DNA from 2 places in the Niveispirillum sp. GW835-FHT14G11 genome. Region 1 is predicted to be linked to the other one. Evidence: riboswitches for the same ligand, from Rfam matches in the RefSeq annotation. Region 1 holds a riboswitch; the other holds the start of a gene.
The links. A riboswitch is a leader RNA that binds a small molecule or an ion and turns the genes downstream of it on or off. The one in region 1 is predicted to bind S-adenosylmethionine.

Region 1 (5,793 bases):
GGGTGGAGGATGCGATGGCCTTCGTGAATGCCAGGCCCAAGCCGCTGGCGCTCTATTGCTATTCCGACGATGGGGAGCAGGTGGCCAGGGTGCTGGACGGCACCCGTTCCGGCGGGGTCACGGTAAACGCCACCATGCTGCATGTCGGGCAGGAGGATCTGCCGTTTGGCGGCGTAGGCGAGAGCGGTACCGGTGCCTATCACGGCCATGAAGGGTTCCTGCGCCTGTCGCATGCCCGCGCGGTCTTGCATATGGGGCGGTTCAACCCGTCGCATCTGGTGGTCGCCCCCTATGGCAGGATCACGCAATGGGTGACCCGGCTGTTCATCGGGGGGCCATCATGAACCTGCGCCGACTTCAGCATTTCGAGGCCCTGTACCGGCTGCAAAGCTTCGCCCGTGCCGCGGACGAGCTGGCCATCACCCAGTCGGCGCTGAGCCGCAGCCTCCAGAAGCTGGAGGAGGAGCTGGGGGCGCTGCTGTTCGACCGCACCACCCATTATGTCCGCCCCACTGATGCCGGCGACCGGTTGATCCGGCCGGTGCAGGATGTGCTGGCCGCGACGGAGAACCTGGACAGTGCCGCCAACCAGTTGAGCCGGCCGGGGTCGGGCAATGTGCGCGTCGGGGTCGGTCCCTATCCCATGCATCCGCTGCTGACCCGCGCTATCGGCCGCTTCGGTGCGGCCCATGGCGGCGTGCGGGTGACGGTGACGGGGGGGACCGCCGACGTGCTGTTGCAGGGGCTGGTCGACCGGTCGCTGGATCTGGTGGTCTGCGATATCAGCAAGTTCGACGGATCGGCCTATGCCGACGAGGTGGTGGTGACCGCCCTGCCGCGCGAACCGCTGATGCTGGTCACTGCCACCGCTCATCCGCTGCCGGACGGGCGGGAACGGCGCGACGCGGTGGTGGAACGGCCTTGGGCCCTGCCCCGGCCGGCACCGGGCAGCGAACACCGCTTCGCCGCCCCGCTGCGCGCCCGCATCGCCCAGCGCAGCTTCCCCAATTACGAACTGGACAGCACGCTCGCCTGTCTGGAGGTGGTGCGCCAGGGCCCGGCCATCACCGTCGTGCCCCGGTCGCTGGCGCTGTCGGCCTGCCGCGACGGCGATCTGACCGCCTATGCGATGCCGGCGGGCGAGCAGACCAATGACGGCATCCACCTGCTGCGCAACCGCAGCCAGAGTGCCGCCGTCACCGCGTTTGTAAAGATGCTGCGTGAGACGGCGCAGGCGCTGGTGGCCGGGTGACGGGCCAAGTCATGGCGCGGCCGCCGCCAGCGACCGCAGATCATTGATCAGGGCCGTCACCCGTTCCGGATCGGCGTCCCAGGCGAACATGAAGCGGGCGGCACCGCCGATGAAACTGTAGAAGCGCCAGCCGCGCTGGCGCAAACCGTCCAGCACCGCCGCCGGTGCCGTGAGGAACACGGCATTGGCCTGCACCGGATAGGCGGCCGCCACCCCGTCCAGCCCCATCACCGCCCCGGCCAGCCGGGCAGCGCAGTCATTGGCGTGGCGGGCATTGTCCAGCCAGGCGCCGCTTTCCAGCATGCCGACCCAGGGGGCGGCCAGGAACCGCATCTTCGACGCCAACTGCCCCGCCTGCTTGCAGCGCCAGTCGAAATCCAGCGCCAGGTCGCGGTTGAAGAACAGGATCGCCTCCCCCACCGCCATGCCGTTCTTGGTGCCGCCGAAGCACAGCACATCCACCCCGGCCTTCCAGGTGATGTCGGCCGGCGCGCAATCCAGCGCCGCACAGGCATTGGCGAAGCGCGCGCCATCCATGTGCAGGCGCAGGCCCAATTCGCGGCAGACCTGGGCGATGGCCTTGATCTCCGCGATGGAATAGACCAGCCCGGTTTCCGTGGGCTGGGTGATGGTGACGGCGCGCGGCTTGGGGAAATGGATGTCGGACCGGCCGGTGGCCAATGCCCGCACCCCATCGGGCGTCAGCTTGCCGTCCGGTGTGGGCGCCACCAGCAGCTTGGACCCGTTGGAGAAGAATTCCGGCGCCCCGCATTCATCCGTCTCCACATGGGCGGAGGAGGAGCAGATGACGCTGTGATAGGACTGGCACAGGGCCGCCAGCGCCAGCGAATTGGCGGCCGTGCCGTTGAAGGCGAAGAACACTTCGCAATCGGTACCGAACAGGGTGCGGAAGGCATCGGCCGCACGGTCGGTCCATACATCATCGCCATAGGCCGGCACATGGCCCTGATTGGCCGCTTCCATCGCGGCCCAGGCGGGCGGGCAGATGCCGGCATAATTGTCGCTGGCGAATTGCTGGGGAAATTGCTGCATGTCCGACGTCCCTTCCGGCTTGTTCCTGCCTTCGAGTGACGTGACGACGCGCGTGGGCTTCCCGTTTTTTGCCGGTCCGGCCACATCCCTCCGTGATGGAGGCACCACCTTGCCCGGGAGCAGGTTGGTGTCGGGCGTCGGCCCGACTCTCGATGCATGGCAGGCTGATTAGCCGGGCGCGGCCGGATTGGCAATCTGCGAAATTTTCCGATCAGGCATGCGGCCCGTTCGGAGAATTGCGATCCTGATCAGGATCAACGTTTACGATGCCAGCTGTTCGTCGTGCAGGGAGAGAAGCGACTGCATCAGCTCCTCATCGGCACTGGACATGATGGCCAGCACCTCCGCCTCCTCACACCCTTCAGCCACCAGATAGGCGTGGCCCATGGTGCTGTCGATATAGATGGATTGCCCCTGTTCCAGGATGACGGGATCATAGAATTCGGTATTCACCACCACGCGTCCCTTCAGGACGAAGATGAATTCCTCTCCGGAATGGTGGACAAGCTGGCCGAACTGCTTCGATGTCTTCGATCTGATCTTGGTCAGGACCGGGATCATCCGTTTCCGGCGCAGTTCTGTGCAGAGATAATAATAATCGTAATTATCGGTTTCCACCCGGACGGCCCGGTCCAGATCGCCGAAGCTGCGCCGTGCCGTCACCGCGGCGGGCGACGGATCGCCCTCCGGCTCCGCAAACAGCTCCGACATGCGCACGCCCAGCCGCCGGCTCAATTGCTGCAATTTATCATAGGTCAGGGTCAGCCGGTCATGCTCCACCTTCGACAGGGTGGAGACCGGTATCCCACTTTTCTCGCTCATTTCCTTGAGAGTCCAGCCTTTGCGGGAGCGCAGGCCACGCAGCAACGCACCGAGGGTGGGGAGAGCGGAGGACAAGTGCACATACTCCATTGACGAATTTTCTGATCAGGATCATATTGTCCCAATCAGGACAAATTGAGCGGGTTCAAGAAGCAATTCTATGGCCAACCGGCCGGCAGGGCAATCCGGCATTCAAGGAAACAAGCCCGCCGCGGTGGCGGCACCCCCGAACAACGGTGATCGAGTAATGGCACGACTGAACATGACGGTCGCGACCGAACGGTTGCGTCTGGCCCAACCTTTCCGCATCTCCGGCTATGTGTTTGAACATTCCGACGTCATCGTCGTGACCCTGTCCGACGGCGACCATCAGGGCCGCGGTGAGGGTGGCGGGGTGTTCTTCCTGGGCGACGATGTCGCGCACATGACCAGCCAACTGGCCGAGGCCCGTACCGCCATCGAAGCCGGGGCGACGCGCGCGGAGCTGCGCCAGATTCTGCCGCCCGGCGGTGCCCGCAATGCCGTGGATTGCGCGCTGTGGGAGCTGGAGGCGGTGCGCAGCGGCCGGCCGGTGTGGGCACTGGCCGGGCTGACAGAGCCCAAGCCCCTGCGGACGACCTTCACACTGGGCGCCGACACGCCGGCGGTGATGGCGCAGGGCGCGAAGAACTATACCGACGCCAAAGCCATCAAGATCAAGCTGACCGGCGATCTGCCCCTCGACATCGCCCGCGTCCAGGCGATCCGCGCCGCCCGGCCGGATGCCTGGCTCAGCGTCGATGGCAACCAGGGTTTCAAGATCGACCAGTTGGACCCGCTGGTTGCCGCCCTGGACGCGGCTGGCATCGCCCTGCTGGAACAGCCACTGGCGCGTGATCGCGACGCGGATCTGGAGGGCTATAGCGCCCCCATGCCCATCGCGGGGGATGAGAGCATCGTGTCGCTGTCCGACATTGCCGGCGCCGTCGGCCGATTCGATATCATCAACATCAAGCTGGACAAGTGCGGCGGCCTGACCGAAGGGCTGCTGATGGCGGCACGGGCACGCGAACTGGGGTTGGGCGTGATGGTCGGCAACATGGTCGGCACCAGCCTGGCCATGGCCCCGGCCTTTGTCCTGGGCCAGCTCTGCGACATTGTCGATCTCGATTCCCCCATCTTCCTGGCCCGCGACCGCACGCCCGGTGCCGTCTATCGCGATGGCGACATCCATGTCGGCGCAGAGGTCTGGGGCACGCGTGACGCAGCGGATCGGAAAAATCTTTGACACATCGTAAAAATGGAAAATAATGTTCCGAACAGGATGATGCCGACCCAAACAAGCCAAAATACGCAAGCCGGGTCAAAAACGGGAGAGTTTCATGGGGATGCTTCGTAATACGCTGCTGCTGGCCACCGGTATGATGGCCGTCACCGCACCGGTCCTGGCGCAAGGCCAGCCGACCTCATCCTCCGGCATCCTGCTGGAGGAGATCATCGTTACGGCGCAGAAGCGCCGGCAGACGCTGATTGATGTGCCGCAATCGGTGTCGGTGGTCACCGGCGCCACCCTGGAAAGGCAGCAGGCCAATACCATCCAGGATTACCTGAACCTGGTGCCCGGCCTGCAGCTGGCCCAGGACACGCCCGGCCAGGGCCGTCTGGTGATGCGCGGCGTCAATACCGGCGGTGTGGCGTCGACCGTGTCGGTCTATATGGACGAAACGCCGTTCGGCTCTTCCACCGCGCTGGCCAACGGCGCCATCCTGGCCGGTGATTTCGACACGTTCGACGTCGCCCGGGTAGAAGTGCTGCGCGGGCCGCAGGGCACGCTCTATGGCGCCAGCTCGCTGGGTGGTGTTTTGAAATACATCACCAACGAGCCCGACACGCAGGCGGTGGAAAGCCGGTCACGCGTGGGCGTGGAAACGGTGAAGGGTGGCGACCTGTCCTATTCCGGCAATACCCTGGTCAATATGCCGATGAGCCCGGATTTCGCGGTCCGCGCCTCGGGCTATTACCGCAAGACCGGCGGCTTCATCGACAGTATCGGCACGGCCGGGTCGGACCGGGAAAGCAACATCAATGACAGCCAGAGCTATGGCGGCCGCGTGTCGGCGCTCTATGCGCCGGATAACGGCTTCTCGCTGCGGCTGAGCGCACTGTTGCAGGACATCAAGGCCGATGCGCCCAGCACGGTGGAAAGCGATCCCGACAGCATCGCCCTGCTCTATGGCAGGCCCACCTACTCGCAGTTCCTGCCATCCTTCCGCGACATCCGCTACCGCGTCTATAACGGCACGGCCAAGTATGAGGCGGGTTTCGCCGACATCCTGTCCTCCACCAGCTTCTCCTCGCAGAAGCAGGCCAGCCGCACTGACCTGACCCATAACCTGTCCGGCCTGATCAACGCCGTCTTCGCTACGCCGAACGAGATTTATCTGGGCCAGGATACCAATGTCGAAAAATTCTCCCAGGAACTGCGCCTGACCTCGTCGCAGGCGGGGTCGTTCGAATGGCTGGTCGGCGGCTATTACGTGCATGAGAAGGCGCTGATCCGGCAGGGCTATTTCGCTGTCCAGCCCGGCACGCTGAACCCGATCACCACCCTGCCGCTGCTGGCCGATGTGGAACTGCCGTCCAAGTATGAGGAATTTGCCGGCTTCGCCAATGCCACCGTGCATCTG
Region 2 (5,793 bases), on a different contig from region 1:
AATGTCAATGCCCGCCGGCAGAGTGCAGACAGCATCAAGGCCTTGCGCACCAGCGGCCGGCCCGTCCTGGCCTATACAGTGAACGAGGCCGAACAGGCCCGCCAGCTGTTCCAATGGGGGGTGGCCGGTGTCTTCACCGACACGCCCAAGGGGCTCTATCAAGGGCTGACGGGCAAGGGCTGAAAAGAAAACGCCGCGGCTGGCGGCCGCGGCGTCTTGCTTCATCCAGGTCAAGCGGATCGGATCAGGCGTTGCCCTGGGCGTCGCCGATCTCGCCCTGCTGGGCCAGGACCTGGCGACGATACAGATCGACGAAATCCAGCGGCTGCAGCAGCAGCGGCGGGAAGCCGCCCTGGGCCGTGACATCGGCGATGATCTGGCGGGCGAACGGGAACAGCAGGCGCGGCCCCTCGATCAGCAGCACGGCGCGCTGGGTGTCAGCCGGCAGCGGCGGCAAGGTGAAGACACCGGCATAGACCAGCTCGGCGATGAAAGCCGTGGCCTCACCCACCGTGGCTTCGGCGCGCAGGCGGATCTGCACCTCGGCGACATTGTCGGCCAGGCCCTGGGCCTGGAGATCGACCTGCAGGTCGATCTTGGGCTGTTCGGTGACGCCGGTCAGGATGCGGGGCGCGTTCGGGTTTTCGAACGACAAATCCTTCACATACTGCATATTGACGACCAGCGGCGGCACCGGGCCTGCGGACTGGGCTTCGGCGGCGTCTTCGGCCTGGTTGATCGTCTCGTCGGACATCTGGAACTCCGGAAAAGGCATGAAGGGGTTTGGGGCGGGACCTAGCACGGATCGGCGCGGCCGGCAACGCCCCCTCGCGCCCCCTATTTCCGTCCCATGGTGAAGATCGGCTGGAACCCGCCCAGGATCAGGCGCCTTGCATCGAAGGGGATGCCTTCCGGCGCCACCTCCATCCGGGGGTCCAGATGCATCTTCGCCTCTGCCGCATCCAGGGTGGCCTTGTCGGGCCAGACCTGCCAGCAGAAGACGATCCTCTCCCCCTCCTTGGCGTCCACGGCGCGGCGGAAATCGGTGTGCTGGCCCGACGGCACATTATCCTCCCAGGCATCGACCGTTTCCAGGCAGCCATATTCCTTGAAGAAGGCCGCACTGCGTTCCGCCCAGCGCCGATACGCCTCCATCTTCCCCTCCGGCACGGGGATCACGAGCCCACAGACATACATGGAGCCCCCTTTCAAACGTTCTGCGGGCGCAGGATGCGCGCCATGGCCAGCCCCGCCAGGGCCCAGCCCGTCACGTCGAAGGCGGCATAATAAAGAAAGAAGCCCCAGGGCATCTGGTACCAGATCGGCTCGCTGAGCCGCCCGGCGAACGCGATCAGCAGCCCTGCCCCCACCACGAAGGCCCAGCGGTCACGAAAGCCCGGCAGCGGCCCGCCGGCCCGCAGATAGAGCCAGCCGATCAGCAGGGCGGAGATGAAGAAATGTACGAAGCCCATGCCCATAACGCCGGGGTCCATGAAAGCCACGCCACCATCACGGTAATGGATCATGGCCACCGGCCCCGCCGCGTAATCGGCGATGGTGCGGGCCGTGATCTCCGGCGTGCTGTCATCATAGGCTGGTGACATATAGGTGCCCGATGGCAGCCCAGACGCCTTGAGGGCGGCGACACCCGCCGCCGCCGTATCGGGCAGCGATTGCAGCGACTGTTTGGCCAGCGGTGACAGGCCGAACCAGAAGAAACCCCAGAAGAACAGGATGAAGGCGGCCGCCAGTGCCGCGAGCCCCAGGCGCTTGATCATGTGGATACCCCCTGTCTGGACGATATTTATGGTTAATGATTGTCCCGCCAGCCTAAGGCCGATCATGGGCGGCGTCCAAGGGGGTGCACGGCCGGCCATCCCATTGTCTCCATGCAATGGCATGGCTTGACAAGTGCCGGCCGGCGGGATTTAACGATCCCGCGTGGTGATTTGGTGACCGGATTGCAGGCCACGTCTTAAAGAAGCTGCTAAAAGGTCGAAGCCATGGAATGGACGCCGGAGAGGGCGCTGCCAGGGCCTCGATCGAACCGGTCGAGGCTTGTGAAGGACCATGGCGATGAGCGACCTGCCCGATGATCTGAATTCCGCCACCTTGCTGGTGCATGGCGGCACCCGCCGCTCCCAGTTCGAGGAGACGAGCGAGGCCATTTTCATGACCTCCGGCTTCGTCTATGGCAGTGCCGAGGCGGCAGAGGCCGCCTTTGCCAATGACGGCTCGCGCTTCGTCTATTCCCGCTTCCGCAACCCCACCGTCGCCATGTTCGAGGATCGGCTGGCACAGTATGAGGGCTTCCCCCGCTGCTTTGCCACGGCGTCCGGCATGGCCGCCGTGCATGCCGCCGTCTTCGGCCTGCTGAAGGCCGGCGACCGGCTGGTGGCCAGCCGCGCCCTGTTCGGCTCCTGCCTCTATATCGTCAGCGACCTGGCCCGGCGCTTCGGCATCGACAGCGTCATCATCGACGGCACGAAGCCGGAAGAGTGGGAAAAGGCCCTGTCGGTTCCCACCAATCTGGTCTTCCTGGAAACGCCCAGCAATCCCTGCCTGGAGGTGGTGGATCTGGAACATGTGGTACCTCTGGCCCACAAGGCCGGGGCCCGCGTCGTGGTCGATAATGTCTTTGCCACGCCCGTGCTGCAGAAGCCGAAGAAGTACGGCGTCGATATCGTCGTCTATTCGGCCACCAAGCATATTGACGGCCAGGGTCGCTGCCTGGGCGGTGCGGTGCTGTGCGATGACGAGGTGGCGGGCATCCTGGCCCCCTTCCTGCGCCATACCGGCCCGGCACTCAGCCCCTTCAATGCCTGGACCCTGCTGAAGGGTCTGGAGACGCTGGAACTGCGCGTCAAGGCGCAGTCGGCTTCGGCGCTGAAAGTCGCCACCTTCCTGGAAAGCCATCCGGCGGTGGAGCGCGTGCTTTATGCCGGGCTGGACAGCCATCCGCAGCGCGCCTTGCTGAAGAAGCAGATGAGCAGCGGCAGCAACCTGATCTGCTTCCACCTGAAACCGGTGAACGGCGATGCCAAGGCCGCCGCCTTCGCCACCCTGAACGGGCTGCGGATCGTCAAGATCTCCAACAATCTGGGCGATTCGAAGAGCCTGGCCACCCACCCCGCCACCACCACCCACCAGCGTCTGACGCCCGAAGAAAAGGCAACGTTGGGCATCGGTCCCGGCACCATCCGCCTGTCGGTGGGGCTGGAGGATGCCGACGACATCATCGCCGACCTGAAGCGCGGGCTGGACAGCCTCATATCGTAAAGTCCCGTTCACGCCGCTGCAGGCCGGCGACCGCCGGCCCGCCGCACGTGCGGCGTGAGCCAAGCCGCCGGATGGCGGCGCCCGGCGCCTGAGGGCGCATGAACAAGCGCGGAGTGGTTACCCCGCGCCGCCCCCATTTAAGCACCCGTGACCGCCAATCGACCCGTGTGGCGGGCCGCTTCATGTGGTAGGGATACCCGTCCGGCCGCCCATATCCAGGGGGCCGGGCCTGGTGCTTCGCGGATGGAACTGGTCAGGCCATGACGATGATGAGCGGCACCCCGGCCTTGTTGCCGGAGGTGGGACGGAGCCCGGATCCCGTGGCCGGCGCACGGCGCCTGCTGGCGCGGCTGCGCGACGTCATGGCCGGCAGCGGGTCAGCCCAGGACCGTCTCGACAAGATCGTCATGACCATCGCCCATGAAATGGCGGCGGACGTCTGCTCCTGCTACGTCATGCGCGCGGGCGAGGTGCTGGAACTGTTCGCCACCATCGGTCTGAACCAAGACGCCGTGCATAAGACCCGCATGCGGGTGGGCGAGGGCCTGATCGGCGATGTGGCCGCCCATTCACGGCCCATCGCGCTGGCCAACGCCCCCAGCCATCCCAACTTCGCCTATCGCCCGGAAACCGGCGAGGACCCGTTCAACGGCTTCCTGGCCGTGCCCATCCTGCGCGGGGGTCGCGTGCGCGGTGTGCTGGCCATCCAGCACAAAGACCGCCGCGACTATGACGAGCAGGAGGTGGAGACGCTGCAGACCATCGCCATGATCGTGGCGGAGCTGGTGGTCGTGGGCGAACTGGTCGACAGCCGCGAATTGTCGGTGGTCAACGATCTGGTGCTGCTGCCGTCGCGCGTGGAGGGCACCAGCCTGAACCGCGGCGTCGGCATGGGTGTCGCCGTGCTGCACCGGCCGCAATTGACCATCCGGCAGATGGTGGCCGATGATCCGGACACCGAACTGGCGCGGCTGAAGGAAGCCGTGACCAGCATGCATTCGGCCATCGACCAGATGCTGATCGCGGTGGGCGAAAGCGACAGCGAACATGCCGAGATCATGCAGACCTATCGCATGGTCGCCGCCGACCGTGGCTGGCTGAACCGCATCCGCGAGGCCATCCGGTCGGGCCTGACGGCAGAAGCCGCGGTTCAGCGTGTGCAGGACGATAATTCCACCCGCATGGCGCAGGTGGCCGATCCCTATATCCGCGACCGGCTGCTGGACCTTAACGACATCACCAACCGCCTGTTGCAGCATCTGGCCGGCAAGCCGGTGGCAACCACGGGCGGCACCCTGCCGGATGAATTCGTGCTGGTGGCCCGCAACCTGGGCCCGGCCGAGCTGCTGGATTATGACCGCCGTCGGCTGCGCGGGCTGGTGCTGGAGGAGGGCTCCGCCTATTCCCACGTCGCCATCGTGGCCCGCGCCCTGGACATCCCCGTCGTGGGTCAGGCGGCCGACATCCTGCGCCGGGTGGAACCGCTGGATTTCCTGATCGTCGATGGCGATAACGGCCAGATCTTCGTGCGCCCGGCCGACGATATCCAGGCCGTCTTCGTTGCCAGCCTGGCCGCCCGCCAGCGCCGGCAGGCCGAATATGCCAAGCTGCGCGACCTGCCCGCTATCACCCGCGACGGGCAGGAAGTGAAGCTGATGCTGAATTGCGGTCTGTTGATCGATCTGCCGCATCTGGCCAGTACCGGGGCAGACGGGGTCGGGCTGTACCGCACCGAAATCCCTTTCATGGTCCGCCCCTCATACCCCGACGTGGCAACCCAGCTGGACAATTACACCAAGGTTCTGGATGAGGCCGGCGACCTGCCGGTCAATTTCCGCACCCTGGATGTGGGCGGCGACAAGGCCCTGCCCTATTTCCCGGAACTGGGGGAAGAGAACCCGGCGCTTGGTTGGCGTGCCATCCGCATCGGGCTGGACCGTCCCTCCATGCTGCGCAAGCAGCTGCGCGCCATGCTGCTGGCGGGGGCCGGCCGCGACCTGCGCATCATGTTCCCCATGGTGGCGACCGTGGCGGAGTTCGTGCAGGCCCGCCGCATCCTGGATCTGGAGGTCAAGCGCCTGGGCACGAATGGCCAGCCGGGCCCGCGCGACCTGAAGGTCGGCGTGATGATGGAGGTGCCGGCCCTGCTGTTCCAGCTGGACGCCCTGCTGCCGCTGATCGATTTCATGTCGGTCGGATCGAACGACATGCTGCAATATCTGTTCGCCAGTGATCGCGGCAATCCCATGCTGAACAACCGCTACGACCTGTTGTCGCCGGCCCTGCTGCGTGTGCTGAAGATGCTGGTGGAGAAGTGCGGGGAGGCTGGCGTCACCCTGTCGCTGTGTGGGGAGATGGCCAGCAAACCGCTGGAGGCCATGGCCCTGCTGGGCGTGGGCATGCGCCACCTGTCCATGTCCGCCCCTGCCTTTTTCGAGGTGAAAGGCATGCTGCGTACCGTGCATGTCGGTGAGGTTGCCGCCTATATGAACCGGCTTTATCATCTGCCGGTAC

Region 2: another riboswitch for S-adenosylmethionine. It lies ahead of metZ (O-succinylhomoserine sulfhydrylase); the one in region 1 lies ahead of AC1Q7F_RS05665 (threonine aldolase family protein).

Annotation. Positions count from the first base shown of each region.
Region 1 covers NZ_JBXAFZ010000002.1:510,507-516,299, forward strand. The annotation lists gene AC1Q7F_RS05655 (coniferyl aldehyde dehydrogenase) at 1-344, shown strand, start outside; gene AC1Q7F_RS05660 (LysR family transcriptional regulator) at 341-1,252, shown strand; gene AC1Q7F_RS05665 (threonine aldolase family protein) at 1,262-2,305, opposite strand; SAM-I-IV-variant riboswitch at 2,360-2,466, opposite strand; gene AC1Q7F_RS05670 (helix-turn-helix domain-containing protein) at 2,567-3,217, opposite strand; gene AC1Q7F_RS05675 (dipeptide epimerase) at 3,375-4,394, shown strand; gene AC1Q7F_RS05680 (TonB-dependent receptor) at 4,489-5,793, shown strand, end outside.
Region 2 covers NZ_JBXAFZ010000001.1:182,037-187,829, reverse strand. The annotation lists gene ugpQ (glycerophosphodiester phosphodiesterase) at 1-183, shown strand, start outside; gene secB (protein-export chaperone SecB) at 245-754, opposite strand; gene AC1Q7F_RS00960 (DUF1428 domain-containing protein) at 838-1,197, opposite strand; gene AC1Q7F_RS00955 (hypothetical protein) at 1,209-1,778, opposite strand; SAM riboswitch at 1,932-2,011, shown strand; gene metZ (O-succinylhomoserine sulfhydrylase) at 2,071-3,279, shown strand; gene ptsP (phosphoenolpyruvate--protein phosphotransferase) at 3,549-5,793, shown strand, end outside.